Regions from separate parts of the Microbacterium sp. S1037 genome, predicted to be linked through region 1. Evidence: predicted binding sites of a transcription regulator. Region 1 holds the regulator's gene; the other holds the start of a gene.
What was found. Region 1 encodes HrcA, which represses chaperone genes, less so after heat shock. Its sites were predicted from a motif close to TTNGCACTCGNNNNNNNCGAGTGCNAA; they were not measured.

Region 1 (3,404 bases):
CATCGCCGACGGCGCCGAGATCACCGTGGAGGCCAACCCCGACACCGTCGACGATGCCGTGATGGAGACGCTGGCGGCCGCCGGGGTGACCCGCGTCTCGGTCGGGATGCAGTCCGCTCGTCCGCACGTCCTGGCCGCCCTCGACCGGACGCACGACCCGGCGAACGTGGCGACCGCGGTGGCCGCCGCGCGCCGAGCCGGCCTCGACGTCTCGCTCGACCTCATCTACGGCGCACCCGGCGAGTCGCTCGACGATTGGCGTGCGTCGCTCGAGGCGGCCTCGGCCCTCGACCCCGACCACATCTCGGCGTACGCCCTCATCGTCGAAGACGGCACGAAGCTCGCGCGACAGATCCGCTCCGGCGCGGTCGCCATGCCGGATGACGACCTGCAGGCCGACATGTACGAGCTCGCCGACGAGTCGCTCTCCGACGCCGGGTACGACTGGTACGAGGTGTCGAACTGGTCGCGGGGCGTGGCCCACCGTTCGCGGCACAACCTCGCCTACTGGCGGGGCACCGACTGGTGGGGGTTCGGCCCCGGCGCCCACAGCCACGTGGCGGGACTCCGCTGGTGGAACGTCAAGCATCCTGCCGCGTACGCGCAGCGTCTGGCCGCCGACGAGTCGCCTGCCGCTGCGCGAGAGCGGCCCGATGAAACGGCTCGACGTCTCGAGTCGGTGCTGCTGCGCAGCCGCATCCGCGAGGGTCTGGCGGTGTCGGAGCTGCACGGCGAGGGCCGTAAGGCCGTGGCCTCCCTCATCGCCGACGGGCTCGTCGAGGGTCCGGATGCCGTGCGCGGGCGCATCGTCCTGACCCGGCGCGGGCGCCTCCTCGCGGATGCCGTCGTGCGGGCCCTGACCGTCTGACTCCACCCGCAGCCGGGCCGAGTCCACGGCATCCGCGAGCCCCCGGCGACGACGCGCGCCGATCCCGTAGAATTGGCACTCACGACTTCGGAGTGCCAAACGGGAGGAGCAGCTCATGGTGTCGGAACGCGGCCTTCAGGTGCTCCGCGCGATCGTGCAGGACTACGTCGACACGCGAGAGCCGGTGGGCAGCAAGGCCATCGTCGATCGTCACGCGTTCGGGGTGTCGGCCGCGACCATCCGCAACGACATGGCGCTGCTCGAAGACGAAGAGCTCATCGTCGCGCCGCACACTTCCTCGGGCCGCGTCCCCACGGACAAGGGGTATCGGGTCTTCGTCGATCACCTCGCCGAGCTGCGTCCCCTCTCGAGCGCGCAGCGCAGCGCCATCACCTCGTTCCTCGACCAGGCGGGCGACCTCGACGACCTGCTCGCACGGACGGTGCGCGCACTGACGCAGTTGACCGGTCAGGTCGCGATCGTGCAGTACCCGTCGTTCGCGCGGGCGAACGTCACTCATGTCGAGCTCGTCGCGCTCGGCGGGCCGCGCGTGCTCGTCATCCTCGTCACCGACACCGGGCGCGTCTCGCAGCGGATCGCGCTCGTCCCGGCCGAACCCGGCGAGCCCGAGATCGTGCAGTTGCGCGCGCGGGTGGGGGCCGTGCTGGTCGGGCGGAGCGTCGCCGACAGCGTCCAGCGAGTGGCCGACGCCCTCGCCGACGGACCGCGCCAGGGCGTCGCCATCGACGCGATCGCCGACGCGGTGCTGCGCGTGGTGGGCGAAGAGCTCGAGGAGTTCCGTCAGGATCGTCTCGTGATGGCGGGAGCGGCGACCCTCGCCAAGCGCGAGCAGGACTTCCGCGGCAGCATCTACCCGCTGCTCGAGGCCATCGAGGAGCAGGTGACGCTCCTGCGCCTCATGAGCGAGATGGTCGCGGACGACAAGGGCCTCTCGGCCAGCATCGGCCGCGAGAACGAGCCGTTCGGTCTCATCGAGGCGTCCGTCCTCGCGAGCCGGTACGACGGCTCCGCCGGCGGCGCGCGGGTGGGTCTGCTCGGCCCCACCCGCATGGACTACTCCTCCAACCTCGCGGCGGTCCGCGCCGTCGCGCACTATCTGACCCGGATGCTCGAAGACGACGACAGTTCCCGCTGACGACGAGCGCGACGAACACCCCGCGACGAGCACCCCACCGAGAACGATCCCGCGCAAGCGGACAGGAAGGCGACTGTGGCTGACCACTACGAGGTCCTGGGCGTCGAGCGCGACGCCAGCCCCGAAGACATCAAGAAGGCGTACCGACGCCTGGCGCGCCAACTGCACCCCGACGTGAACCCCGGAGAAGACGCGTCCGAGCGCTTCAAGCTCGTCACCCACGCGTACGACGTGCTCAGCGACCCCGAGCAGCGCCGTCGCTACGACATGGGCGGCGACCAGAACCCCTTCGGCGGCGGGGGAGCGGGCGGCTTCGGCGGTTTCAGCGACATCTTCGAGACCTTCTTCGGCGGAGCGCAGGGCGGCGGAGGTCGCGGACCGCGCCCCCGGTCGCGTCGCGAACGCGGCCAGGACGCCCTCGTGCGCGTGACCCTGAGCCTGGGCGACGTCGTGTTCGGTGTGCACCGCGACCTCGAGGTCGACACCGCCGTACTGTGCGAGACGTGCCAGGGCGCCTGCACGGCACCGGGCACGAGCGAGGTCACGTGCGACATCTGCCACGGGTCCGGACACGTGCAGCGCACCGTCCGGAGCCTCCTCGGCAACGTCGTCACCAGCCAGCCCTGCAACGTCTGCCAGGGCCACGGCACGACGATCCCGTACCCGTGCAACACCTGCCAGGGCCAGGGACGCGTGCGCGCGCGGCGCACCGTGTCGGTCGACATCCCGGCCGGCGTCGAGTCGGGGCTGCGCCTGCAGCTCCCGGGCTCGGGCGAGGTCGGCCCCGCGGGCGGCCCCAACGGCGACCTGTACATCGAGGTCACCGTCGAGGCGCACGAGTCGTTCAGCCGTGAGGGCGACGACCTTCTGGCGACGCTCGAGGTCTCGATGCCGGACGCCATCCTCGGCACGACCACGACGATCGAGTCGCTCGACGGGACCGTCGACCTCGAGGTGCGGCCCGGCGTCCAGTCCGGCGACGTGCTGACGATCAAGAACCGCGGCATCACGCCGCTCCGGGGAAGCCAGCGCGGCGACCTCAAGGTCGGTGTGCAGGTGGTCACCCCGACGCGCCTCGATCACAAGGAGCGCGCCCTCATCGAGGAGTTCGCGAAGCGGACGAGGGCTCCGAAGCCCCGCCTCGCCGAACACCAGCAGGGCATGTTCGCGAAGTTCCGCGACCGTTTCCGGCACTGACCGTGGCTCTGCATTTCGTCACCGACGAGGCGGCATCCGCTCAGCCCGGTGACATCGTCGAACTCACCGGCTCTGAGGCACACCACGCGGCCTCGGTGCGTCGGGTGCGCGTCGATGAGGCCGTGACACTCGGCGACGGGCGGGGCGCGTGGCTTGAGGGCCTGGTGATCGCCGCGTCGCCGA
Region 2 (3,404 bases), on a different contig from region 1:
GCTCCAGGCCCGGTGGGACGCGCACGCGGCGTCCGGCGGAAGAGCACGGGGGTCTGGCTCGCGGGCGGGAGCGTTCTGTTCGAGAACGAAAGAACGCCCCCTCCCGAAGGAGGGGGCGTTCTCATGACGCGTCAGGCGTGGATCAGAAGTCCATGCCACCCGTCGGGTCGCCCGCGGGAGCGGCGACCTTCTCGGGCTTGTCGGCGACGACGACCTCGGTCGTGAGGAACAGACCGGCGATCGACGCGGCGTTCTGCAGGGCCGAACGGGTCACCTTCGCGGGGTCGATGATGCCCTGCGCGAAGAGGTCGCCGTACTCGCCGGTTGCGGCGTTGAGGCCGTGACCGACCTCGAGCTCCGCGACCTTGTTCGCGACGACACCGGGCTCGAGACCGGCGTTCAGCGCGATCTGCTTGAGCGGGGCCTCGATGGCGACCTTGACGATGTTCGCACCGGTGGCCTCGTCACCCGAGAGCTCGAGCGACGCGAACGCCGTCTTGCCCGCCTGGATGAGCGCGACGCCACCACCGGCGACGACACCCTCTTCGACGGCGGCCTTCGCGTTGCGGACGGCGTCCTCGATGCGGTGCTTGCGCTCCTTGAGCTCGACCTCCGTGGCCGCGCCGGCCTTGATGACGGCGACGCCACCGGCGAGCTTCGCGAGGCGCTCCTGGAGCTTCTCGCGGTCGTAGTCGCTGTCGGTGTTCTCGATCTCGCGGCGAATCTGGGTCACGCGACCCTCGATCAGCTCCGACTCACCGGCACCCTCGACGATCGTGGTCTCGTCCTTGGTGATGATGACCTTGCGGGCACGGCCGAGCAGGTCGACGGTCGCGTTCTCGAGCTTGAGGCCCACCTCTTCGGTGATGACCTGGCCGCCGGTGAGGATCGCGATGTCCTGGAGCTGCGCCTTGCGACGGTCGCCGAAGCCGGGAGCCTTGACGGCCGCCGACTTGAAGATGCCGCGGATCTTGTTGAGCACGAGCGTCGCGAGAGCTTCGCCCTCGACGTCCTCGGCGATGATGAGGAGCTCCTTGCCCTCCTGGATCACCTTGTCGACGATGGGCAGAAGGTCCTTGATGTTCGAGATCTTCTGGTTCGCGATCAGGATGTACGGGTCTTCGAAGACCGCTTCCTGACGCTCGGGGTCGGTGACGAAGTACGGGTTGATGTAACCCTTGTCGAAGCGCATGCCCTCGGTGAGCTCGAGCTCGGTGCCGAAGGTGTTCGACTCCTCGACGGTGACGACGCCTTCCTTGCCCACCTTGTCGATGGCCTCGGCGATGAGCTCGCCGATCGCGGGGTCGGCGGCCGAGATGGAGGCGGTCGCGGCGATCTGCTCCTTCGACTCGACCTCCTTCGCCGAGGCGAGAAGCTCGTCGGTGACGGCCTTGACGGCCTTCTCGATGCCCTTCTTGAGCGAGATGGGGTCGGCGCCGGCGGCGACGTTGCGCAGGCCCTCGCGAACGAGCGCCTGAGCGAGGACGGTAGCGGTGGTGGTGCCGTCACCCGCGACGTCGTCGGTCTTCTTGGCGACCTCCTTGACCAGCTCAGCGCCGATCTTCTCGTACGGGTCGTCGAGCTCGATCTCCTTGGCGATCGAGACGCCGTCGTTCGTGATCGTGGGGGCGCCCCACTTCTTCTCGAGCACGACGTTGCGACCGCGGGGGCCGAGCGTCACCTTGACGGCGTCGGCCAGCGTGTTGAGGCCGCGCTCGAGGCCGCGGCGGGCCTCCTCGTCGAAAGCGATGATCTTTGCCATAAGTGTGTCGTCCCTCCCGGACGGGTGACTTCCAGATTTTGGCACTCGACGAAAGCGAGTGCTAACTCATTCTGGCACTCGCCCCTAGGGAGTGCAAGCCGCGAGCCGCGCCGCACAGCACGACGCCGTGGCATCCGTCCAACGGATGCCACGGCGTGTGAAACGTCGTGTTACGCCATCAGGCGCACCGACTCGGCCTGCGGGCCCTTCTGGCCGGAACCGACGGTGAACTCGACCGCCTGCCCCTCCTCGAGAACACGGAAGCCCGACATCTCGATGTTCGAGTAGTGAACGAAAACGTCCTGGCCGTCCGTCACGGTGATGAAGCCGTAACCCTTCTCGGCGTTGAACCATTTGACGGTGCCCTGCGTCATGCGAATCTCCTGTGCTGCTGGATGACGAGGTCAACGTAAGCACGCGGTGACACGCGAAATCGGCCGTCAGCGGCATTGTTGACGTGCGTGCACCCAACTTTTTACGCCGCGGAAACACGCGGGCCGCGGGGGCCTCAGGGGGTGGGCTGGGCCGCCGCGCGATCGAGACCGATCACGACGATCAATCGCTTCTCGGCACTCTCGTCGTCGGGCGTGTTCGGGTCATCGGTGGGCTGGAGGAAGTCGCTCTGCGCGACCTCGGCCCCTCCGATGGCGTCGGCGAGCCCGCGGGCGGCCTGCTCGTCCTCGGGGCGCAGGTAGTAGATGGTCGTCGTCGCGAAGTCGGTCGTGTCGGAATCGCCGGTCTGGACCGTGTCCGCCGCCCACCCCGCCGCGATGATCTGATCGCGCAGGTTGCCGGCGAGACCTTCGTCGGACGTGCCGTTGAGCACCACGACCGAGTAAGAGGGGTCGATCACCGCCGGGGTCGTGGGGGCGATCGTCGGCGTCGCGACGGGCTCGGAGCCGAACGAGATGCGCCCCGAGACCACGAGCGTTCCGAAGATGCCGACGGCGATGAGGACCACGGTGGCCACCGCGGCCCACAGGAACACGACCCAACCCCGGAGATGCGGGTTCTCAGCGCGGTGCGCACCGACGCGGCCGGATTCGGCGGGGAGGTCGTCGAAGCGATCCCGAGGGAAGGTCGATCTGGCCATTGGACGATGCTACCGGTCGTTGCCTTTGCGCCCCGTCACAGGGTGGCGGCGCGATCGAGCCGCGTGCGCGGGTCGCCGTCGCGCAGACGCCGCAGACGACGAACGAGCATCGGGTCGTGCGCGAGGGCCTCGGGGCGGTCGATCAGTCGCCCGAGCAGCTGGTAGTAGCGCGCGGGTGGCATGTCGAAGGCGCTGCGGATCGCCTCCTCCTTCGCACCCCCGTGCCGACGCCATTCACCCTCGAAGGCGAGGATCTCGCGGTCGCGGTCGGAGAGAGGCACGGCGCCACGCTACTGCGCGGCGGAGCCGATCTCCGGATGCCACGCCACCCACGCACCGAGAGGATCCACGCCCCCGAGCACCTCGCCGTCGAGCGCGAGCGCGAAGCCGTCCGAGCGCACGTCCGGCGGGCTCGTCCACCCGTCGTGGAGTCCCGGTGCGTCGAGGGTGATCCAGCGTCCGGCCCGCTGTGCGGCGGCGATCACGTCGCCGCGCCGCGCGCGAGGAACGTGCGCGAGGACGCCGGGCGTCGTGACGACGAGCGTCGCC

Region 2: groL (chaperonin GroEL) is a predicted target of HrcA. The motif match lies at 1,801-1,827, and genes of this name have one in related genera.

What each region holds. Positions count from the first base shown of each region.
Region 1 covers NZ_JBLWIG010000002.1:579,422-582,825, forward strand. The annotation lists gene hemW (radical SAM family heme chaperone HemW) at 1-868, shown strand, start outside; gene hrcA (heat-inducible transcriptional repressor HrcA) at 984-2,024, shown strand; gene dnaJ (molecular chaperone DnaJ) at 2,100-3,221, shown strand; gene ACMW4R_RS13515 (16S rRNA (uracil(1498)-N(3))-methyltransferase) at 3,224-3,404, shown strand, end outside.
Region 2 covers NZ_JBLWIG010000003.1:614,291-617,694, reverse strand. The annotation lists gene groL (chaperonin GroEL) at 143-1,762, opposite strand; gene ACMW4R_RS17975 (cold-shock protein) at 1,933-2,136, opposite strand; gene ACMW4R_RS17970 (LytR C-terminal domain-containing protein) at 2,271-2,855, opposite strand; gene ACMW4R_RS17965 (DUF3263 domain-containing protein) at 2,891-3,136, opposite strand; gene ACMW4R_RS17960 (DUF2332 family protein) at 3,146-3,404, opposite strand, start outside.